Neorhizobium galegae bv. orientalis str. HAMBI 540: one gene and its partner. The protein of the gene in region 2 binds, or shares a complex with, the protein of the main gene of each other region. Links are inferred from orthologs where the notes say so. Each region holds a gene or a part of one and is shown on either strand. Other genes may lie near its edges.

Region 1 (4,165 bases), 4.0 Mb from region 2 along the record:
TTTGCCTGCCTCCAGGAACACCATCCAGAAGCAGACGCCGAAATAGAGCACGGCCGGGATGATCGCGGCCTTGACGATTTCCGCATAGGAGACGTTGAGCGTTTCCGCCATGATGAAGGCGACGGCGCCCATGACCGGTGGCATGATCTGCCCGCCCATCGAGGACGTCGCCTCGACGCCGCCGGCAAAGGCCGAGCGGAAGCCGAAGCGCTTCATCAGCGGAATGGTGAACTGGCCGGAGGCGACGACATTGGCGACGCCCGAGCCGGAAATCGTGCCCATCAGCGCCGAGGACATCACGCAAACCTGCGCCGGTCCGCCGCGCCAGGTGCCGACGAGGCCGAGTGCGAAATCGTTGAAGAGCGCCAGCATGCCGGCGCGCTCCAGAAAGGCGGCAAAGACCACGAAGATGAAGATATACGCCGCCGAGACGTAGATCGGCGTTCCGTAGATGCCCTCGGTCCCATAGGCGAAATTCTCGATGATCTGTTCGAAATCGTAACCGCGATGGATGAACGGCCCGGGGGCGTATTGGCCGAAAAAGCAATAGGCGAGGAATATGGCGGCGATGATCGTCAGCGGCAGGCCCATCAGCCGTCGCGCCGCTTCAAAGACGAGCACGATCAGCACGGTTCCGACGATAAGGTCCGGCGTCGTCAGGAACCCGCTCCTGACGATCAGGTCGTGGTAGAAGACCCAATTGTAGAGCCCGGTCAGGAAGCCGACGATGCCAAGTGCCCAGAACCAGATCTTGCCGGCTTTCGTTTTGGCGACGAGATTGCCGATCAGCACGAAACCGAGCAGCAGCAGGAAGCCAACATGCATGGCGCGGACGATCTGGCTCGCAAGCGTCCCGTAGGCGGCGGTCCAGAGCTGGAAAAGGGTAAAGGCAAAGGCGATCCAGAAGGCGATCCGCCCGGTCAAACCTTCGCCGAACCCGGCTGGCAGGCCCTCGATCGGCTCTTCGGCGCTCTGCGAGATCATCGGGTTTGGCATTGGGGTTTCGGACATTGGTTCTCTCGGCAAGCTCTCTGGTCTGTTGGGAAACCCCCTCTGGCCTGCCGGCCATCTCCCCACAAGGGGGAGAAGACCCGCGGCTCCCTCCCGACCAAGTGGGCGTCGGCGGGCGGCAGGTTAAGCCCCTCCCCCTTGTGGGGAGGGGTTTGGGGGGGGACTTGCTGCAATAGGCAAAGTCTGCGTATCGCTCTACTTCAACAGCCCGACTTCCTTGTAATACCGCTCGGCGCCCGGATGCAGCGGTACGGGCATGCCTTCCAGCGCCTTCTTGACGTCGATCGCCTTGGCGGCGGCATGCGCTGCGGAAAGCTTCGGCAGGTTGGAGAACAGCAGCTTGGTCATCTGGTAGACGGTTTCGTCGGAAACGCCCGAATGGGTGATCAGGAAGTTGCCGACGGCGGCGGTCTCGACATCGGCGGTCTGCCCCTCATAGGTGCCGGCCGGGATTTTCACCGAGACATAGGGAGCGCCGATCTTGGCGACTTCGGCGGCCGGGATCGCCACGACGTTGATCTTCAGCGAGGTCGCAAGGTCACGGATCGAGGCGACGCCAAGGCCGGCCGATTGCAGCGTAGCGTCGAGCTGGCGGTTCTTGATCAGCTCGACGGATTCGGCGAACGGCAGGTATTCGGTCTTGCCGAGATCCTTGTAGGACATGCCCGCAGCGGTGAAGATGGCGCGGGCATTGAGTTCCGTGCCGGAGGCAGGTGCGCCAACCGACAGGCTCTTTCCCTTGAGATCAGCAAGCGTCTTCACGCCGGATTCGGCGCTGGCGACCACCTGGATATAGTTCGGATAGATGGCGGCGATGCCGCGCAGCTTGTCGAGCTTGGCGGGAAAGCCGGCCTCCTTGTTGCCCTTCCAGGCTTCCTGGACGGAATCGCCGAGCGAGAAGGCGATTTCGCCGCGTCCTGCCTGCAGCAGGTTGAGGTTTTCGACGGATGCCTTGGTGGCCTGCACCTGGGTGCGCGCGTCCTTGATCCCCTGTCCATAAATTTCGGCAAGCGCCACGCCGAGCGGATAATACACGCCGGACGTGCCACCGGTCAGCACGTTGATGAATTCCGCAGCCTTCGCGCCGGCGGCCGAAAATGCCGTCGAGACGGCAAGTGTCGCCACGAACATGAGATTGATTTTACTGGACTTCACGCCGAAGTTCATAATGGCCTCCTCCCAAAGCAACCACGCAGATAGGCCATCATGGGGAGGCGTTTCCGGTGCGTCAATCGGTTTATGACGCATTCCATGCGAAGGTTGTAAGACTTTGGTTTTAGCCGTCCGGCTTATTCGCCGTCGAGCGGCTCGACGCCCTGCGGCTTGCCGGCGCGGTCGAGGCGGATTTTCTCGATGCGGTTTTCGGCGGCCGTCAGCAGTTTTTCGCAATGTTTCTTCAGCGCCTCGCCGCGCTCGTAGATGGCGATCGATTCGTCGAGCGCCACGTCGCCGCGTTCCAGCCGCGCCACGATGCTTTCGAGTTCGGCAACGGCCTTCTCGAAGGAATAGCCGCTCACATCGAGGCTCTCGGTGTTTTCGGTCATCGTCTATCCCTTCATCAGTCTGCAGATGTGCATGCCCGCCGATTCGGCGAGTCCTTCCAGATCATATCCGCCCTCGAGCAGGCTGACGATACGGTTGCCGGCATATTTGCCGGCGATCTCCATCAGCCGGCCGGTCGCCCAGTCGAAATCGTCGCCGACGAGATTGATCTGCGCCAGCGGATCGCGGTGATGCGCGTCGAAGCCCGCCGAGATGATGATGAAATCCGGCCGAAAATTGTCGAGCGCCGGAAGCACGCGGCTCTTGAAGGCCTCGCGGAAATATTCGCTGCCGGTGTCGGGCGAAAGCGGCGCGTTGACCACGTTGTTCCTGGTGCCGGTCTCGTCCTTGGCGCCGGTGCCGGGATAAAGCGGCATCTGGTGCGTCGAGCAGAACAGCACCGACGGATCGTCCCAGAAGATGTCCTGCGTGCCGTTGCCGTGATGCACGTCCCAATCGACGATCGCGACGCGCTCCATGCCGTATTTCCGTTGCGCGTGACGCGCGGCGATCGCAGCGTTGTTGAACAGGCAAAAACCCATCGCCTTGTCTTTTTCGGCGTGGTGGCCGGGGGGCCTTGCCGCCACAAAAGCATTGTCCACCTTGCCGGTCGCGACGTCGTCGACGGCGGCCATCGCGCCGCCGATGCCGGTCAACGCCGCCTGAAAGCTCTTCGGCCCCACATAGGTGTCGGCCTCGATCTGGCGGATCGTATCCTCCTCGGGGATTTCGCGCATGACGGCGCGCAGGTGCTCCTCCGGATGGGCGAGCAGAACCGCGTCCTCGTTCGCCTGCGGAGCGTCCTTGCGGTCGAGCCTGGCGAAATTCGGATGCTCCAGCGCGATCGCCAGCGAACGCAGCCGGTCTGCCCGTTCGGGATGTCCTTCCGGCGTGCTGTGTTCGAGGAAGATCTTGTGTTCGTAAAGGCGCGTGGTCATGCGGCGGCCTCGTCAGGGGTCAGTCCGGTCTGGACCTTTCCGACATGGCGCAGAAAGCTGACTTTTTCAAGCCGCAACCCCTTGCTCTTGCGCTTGTTTAGCTTGAAAGAATGGTCTTACATAGAGGGTGCAACCCAGAGGGTATTGTGGTCAAAGAGCCAGTCAAGTCTCAGGAATTCCGTGTTCCTTTCCGCGATGTCGATATGCATGGCGAGATGTTCCGCTCGGCCTATGTCGTGCGGGCGGAAGAAGCCGTCACGGAATTCTGGCGTCGCCGCAGGTCGCAGAAGGGCGATCCGTTCTTCAGGATCGGCAAGATCACCTGCACGTTCCACTCGGCCTTGAAGCTGGGTGACGTCGTCCACACGCATATCGGTGTCAGCAAGATCGGCGGAAAGTCGGCGGGGTTCCTGGTGCATATGCTGCGAGGCAACGAGGCGGTTGCGGAAGCCGAGATCGTCTGGATGGCCTGCGATCCCGAAAGCAGGGAACCAGTGCCGCTCCCCGAAGACTTGCGCGACTGGCTTTATCAGTTCCTGGACTGACGGGGCGCGGCCGATCAGGCCCGTTGCGGTAGCAGCGGATAACCGACCATTACTGCGCGGCCGGCGAGTGCCGCGATCATCGCCTTCAGCACGTCGCCGGGAACGAAGGAAAGGTCGCCGATGAAGGCG
Region 2 (4,193 bases):
TTCCGCGCTCCACTTCACCGGCCCAGGCACCGACCTGACGGTTGGCCTTGCCGACGGCCACGAATGGCATGGCGGCGCGTCCACCGCCAAGAACGGCATTACCTGCAACCCCAACATCCCGACCGAAGAAGTCTTCACCACGCCGCATGCGCTGAAGGTCGAAGGCCATGTCTCCAGCACCAAACCGCTCTCGCACCAGGGCACGCTGATCGACAATATTCAGGTGAAATTCGAAGGCGGCCGGATCGTCGAGGCGAAGGCTTCGAAGGGCGAGGAAGTGCTGAACAAGGTCCTGGATACGGACGAAGGCGCCCGAAGGCTCGGCGAAGTGGCACTGGTGCCGCATTCCTCGCCGATCTCCAGGAGCGGTATCCTGTTCTACAACACCCTGTTCGACGAAAACGCCTCCTGCCACATCGCGCTCGGCCAGTGCTACTCGAAGTGCTTCCTCGACGGTGCATCGCTCAGCCAGGACCAGATCAAGGCACAGGGCGGCAATTCCAGCCTGATCCACATCGACTGGATGATCGGCTCCGACAAGGTCGACATCGACGGCCTGCGCGCCGATGGCACCAAGGTGCCGGTGATGCGTAAGGGCGAGTGGGCCTAAATCCTCAACCTAACATCTGGAGCGCAGCTTTCACGCGCTCCAGGTGCCGCCTGCGCTTCTCATCGGCGGCCCGGTCCATGTCGTGCAGCGCCAGCATGCGGAAATCGACTTTTCTGTTGCAGAAGATCGCGATACCGCGCCTGAGCTGACGACGCACGGGGTCGCCCATATAGAACTTCACGACCCACCAGGGCGAACCTGTGGTCGTGAAGGCACAGAAATGGCGGATGTTGGTGAGCAAGGGCACGATCCTTCCGCCCGCCTTGTCGTGGCGGAAGGCGACACCTGGCGCAAAGACTCGGTCGAAGAAACCCTTAAGCACCGCCGGCAGGTTGAACCACCATTGCGGGAAGACGAATATCAGCGCCTCGGCCTTCTGCAGCCGCGCCACGAGATCCGCCACCTCCGATGTGTCGTAGGGCACATCGAAGTAAGCGCGCCGTTCGTGTTCCGTCAGCCGCGGATCAAAACTCTCCGAATAGAGATCGACCAGGTCCACCGTATGGCCATTCGCCTCCAGCGTCTCGCGTGCCACGCGGGCAACCGAATGCGCAAAGCTTTCCGGCAGCGGATGGGCAAGCACCAGGAGCACATGCATCAGAAGAGCGTGCCCTGTTTTGGCGCGTCTCCGGGCGGCTCCGGTTTCGCCGGCCGCTTCTTGGGCTCAGGCGCCGCAACGGGAGGATCGGCCAGTTCGCCGCCCTCGCCGGTCACCGCTGCAATGCGGCCGTCGGCAAATTCCACGGAGATCGCCTGCCCCTGACCAATGCCGGCAGCGCGTGTCAGCGGCCGGTCGTCCTCGCCGCGCACCACGGCAAAGCCGCGCTTCAGCACGTTCTTGTAGGAGAGCGATTGCAGCACGCGATCCTGCGCTGTGATCGCCGCACGGCTGCGCATCAGCGTGTGCGAGATCGCCGTATCCGCGTGGCGGGCCATCGATGCGAGATGCTGGCGCTCGCGCTGCAGCTGGCCGAGCAGCCTTGCCGGGAGCGCCGAAAGCGATGCGCCGGCTTTGGCAACACGGTTGTTCTCCTTCAGCACTTGCAGTTCCAGGCAGCGGTCGCCGCGCGTCAGCCGGTCGGCCAGCAACTGCCGCTGCTGGGCAAGGCGGTTGGTCAGCAGTTCCAGCCGCAGCCCCGAAGAGGCTCGTTCAAAACTGCGGCGCTTGACCACCGTGGTGCGTTCCAGTCCACGCCCGAGACCGGCCGCCGCTTCGTCGAAGCGCCGGCGCGGCAAGGCCAGCAACTGGTCGAGCGAGGGAAGCGCGCGAACCAGCGCACGAACCGATTGGCGGCTCTGGTCCATCTGGCGGCTGGTGGCGCTGCGAAGGCGAGCTGTGAGATTGGCGACCTGCGCTTCGAGGTCCGCCTTGACCGGCACGGCCATTTCGGCGGCACCGGTCGGCGTCGGTGCGCGGATATCGGCGGCGTGGTCGATCAGCGTCCAGTCGGTCTCATGGCCGACCGCCGAGATCAGCGGGATCTCGCTGTCCGCCGCGGCACGCACAACGGCCTCGTCGTTGAAACTCCAGAGATCTTCGAGACTGCCGCCGCCGCGGGCGACGATCAGCACGTCCGGCCGCCTGATTGGGCCGCCAGGCGCCATCGCATTGAAGCCGCGGATTGCGGCCGCCACCTCGTCGCCCGATCCTTCGCCTTGCACCTTGACGGGCCAGACGATGACATGCACCGGAAAACGGTCGGAGATACGATGCAGGATATCACGGATGACGGCGCCGGTCGGCGAGGTCACGACGCCGATGACCCGCGGCAGGAAGGGCAGAGGCCGCTTGCGGGCCTGGTCGAAAAGTCCTTCGCCGCCGAGCCGGCGCCGACGTTCCTCGAGCAGCGCCATCAGCGCGCCGGCACCCGCCGGCTCCAGGTTCTCGATGACGATCTGGTATTTCGAAGAACCGGGGAAAGTGGTGATCTTGCCCGTGGCGATCACTTCCATGCCCTCTTCCGGGCGGAATTTGATGCGCGGGAAGGTGCCCTTCCAGATCACCGCATCGATCCGGGCGCGATCGTCCTTCAGCGAGAAATAGGCGTGGCCCGAGGAGTGCTGGCCGCGATAACCGGAAATCTCGCCACGTACCCGCACGTGGTCGAACGCATTTTCCACCGTGCGCTTGATCGAGCCGGACAGTTCCGACACCGAAAATTCGGTGAGGTTCGTGGGCGAATCGTTGTCGAGCAAACTGGTCATCCTTCTCTTCTAAAGGAAGAGCGCGGCGATTTCACCAGTTCCAGGCGGCGGAAACGGGGATGATGTGCCCTCAAAAAGAACGTTTCGAATGGCTCTTTCGATGATGCAACAAGGGCCGGCCCCGCGGACGGTTCGTGCCCAAGTATTTGGCGTTGCATCTTTTCTTCTGCCGAAGAAGCCACATTTTCTTCTGCGGAAAGGCCGGAAGCCTGCGGTACAGCGTTTTTTTAAGCCTCGCATTTTCCCCGTGGGAGAGAGGAGAGCGACAATGACGGACAGCGATATTCAAGGAGATTTCGTCCATGCCCGACCGTTTCGCCAATACCCAAGCCTCGCTTTCCGGCCCCGCTTCCTCCGGCTTTGCGATCACGCCCAGCGACAGTGCAGATCTGCCGGAGGCGACGCGCGCTCTTTATGTGGGCACCGGCGGTCACCTGTCCGTACGCATGCTGTCGGGCGAAGTGCTCACACTTTCGAACGTACCGGCCGGCGGCCTGCTCCCGTTGCGGGTGACCCGCGTGTTTGCCACCGGCACGACGGCGGTGGCAATCGCCGGCCTCGTCTGAGGGAAATGGCGGGTGGCGATGCAGCCTAAACCTTTGCTGCTCCGCTTCGAGGACAGGCGGCAGGCCATGTCCGTGCTCGGCGAGATCGGCATTGCGTTCGATACCGTCTCCGGTGACGGCATCATCCGCAAGCCGACAGGCGAAACGGCCGAATTCGAAGGCGAGGTCGTCGCCCTCACCTGCCCGGTCTCGGGCTACCATGTCCGGCTCATCTGGCGAGGAGAACTGCCACGCTCGCTGGCGCCATATCTTGTGGATCGCGACGCTTCTGGCGAATGCCAGAGCCACTGAACATGGCTTAACCGCACCGAATCAGATCGTATCAAAGTCGTCGCGGGCCCTAACGCCCGCCACGCATTGGAACGAAAGCATTTATTAGCACGTTGCTAATACGCTCGTTCCCTTGAGGCAGATGAGGAGATATCCGAGTGCTTTTCCTGACCGCTGCATCGATAGGCATCTGCGTCGGCATGATGCGGTCCGCATTCTCGATCGCTTTAATCGCTGTCATGATCACCGCGACATTCGCGCTTGCGACCGCCATTTCGCCCGGCCCGGCGTCCTATTTCAATCTTCTGATCGCCATTCTCGGCTACAATGCGGGACTGATCGCGTTCCTCACCGGTCTTTTCGCGCTGCAGACCCGCCGCGTGGCGTGAGGGCATTTCATCCTCGCAATCAATTCTTGTCCGGCAGCACCTTGTAGAGGCGAAAGCCACTTTTGCTCGGTTGTCCAAACGGCTGGAGATAATCGGGCACCTGGCCGCGGGCGAGGCTGGCATAGAGTCCGTCCGGCTTGCGCCTGATCAGGC

The links. Proteins that work in one complex are often made in the same cells at the same time.
Region 1: the proteins of xseA (region 2) and RG540_RS02570 are in contact, whole or in part, in a cryo-EM structure (PDB 8TXR), measured with the Escherichia coli proteins. The link is inferred for Neorhizobium galegae bv. orientalis str. HAMBI 540 from one-to-one orthologs.

What each region holds. Positions count from the first base shown.
Region 1 is NZ_HG938353.1:540,515-544,679, forward strand. What follows is about bases 929-3,799. They hold RG540_RS02570 (exodeoxyribonuclease VII small subunit), read right to left. Parts: upstream 2,556-3,799; coding sequence 2,301-2,555; downstream 929-2,300. Other genes in these bases: RG540_RS02560 (TRAP transporter permease), read right to left, coding at 929-1,011; RG540_RS02565 (TAXI family TRAP transporter solute-binding subunit), read right to left, coding at 1,207-2,142; RG540_RS02575 (histone deacetylase family protein), read right to left, coding at 2,559-3,491; RG540_RS02580 (acyl-CoA thioesterase), read left to right, coding at 3,638-3,799. Outside these bases: more of RG540_RS02560, read right to left, coding at 1-928; more of RG540_RS02580, read left to right, coding at 3,800-4,036; RG540_RS02585 (biotin transporter BioY), read right to left, coding at 4,051-4,165. UniProt on the Escherichia coli protein: Bidirectionally degrades single-stranded DNA into large acid-insoluble oligonucleotides, which are then degraded further into small acid-soluble oligonucleotides.
Region 2 is NZ_HG938353.1:4,566,444-4,570,636, reverse strand. What follows is about bases 512-3,410. They hold xseA (exodeoxyribonuclease VII large subunit), read right to left. Parts: upstream 2,816-3,410; coding sequence 1,208-2,815; downstream 512-1,207. Other genes in these bases: RG540_RS22020 (hypothetical protein), read left to right, coding at 3,400-3,410; RG540_RS22025 (spike base protein, RCAP_Rcc01079 family), read left to right, coding at 3,118-3,381; RG540_RS22035 (NAD(P)H-dependent oxidoreductase), read right to left, coding at 615-1,208; RG540_RS22040 (aminopeptidase), read left to right, coding at 512-610. Outside these bases: more of RG540_RS22040, read left to right, coding at 1-511; more of RG540_RS22020, read left to right, coding at 3,411-3,672; RG540_RS22015 (hypothetical protein), read left to right, coding at 3,810-4,040; RG540_RS22010 (hypothetical protein), read right to left, coding at 4,060-4,193. UniProt on the Escherichia coli protein: Bidirectionally degrades single-stranded DNA into large acid-insoluble oligonucleotides, which are then degraded further into small acid-soluble oligonucleotides.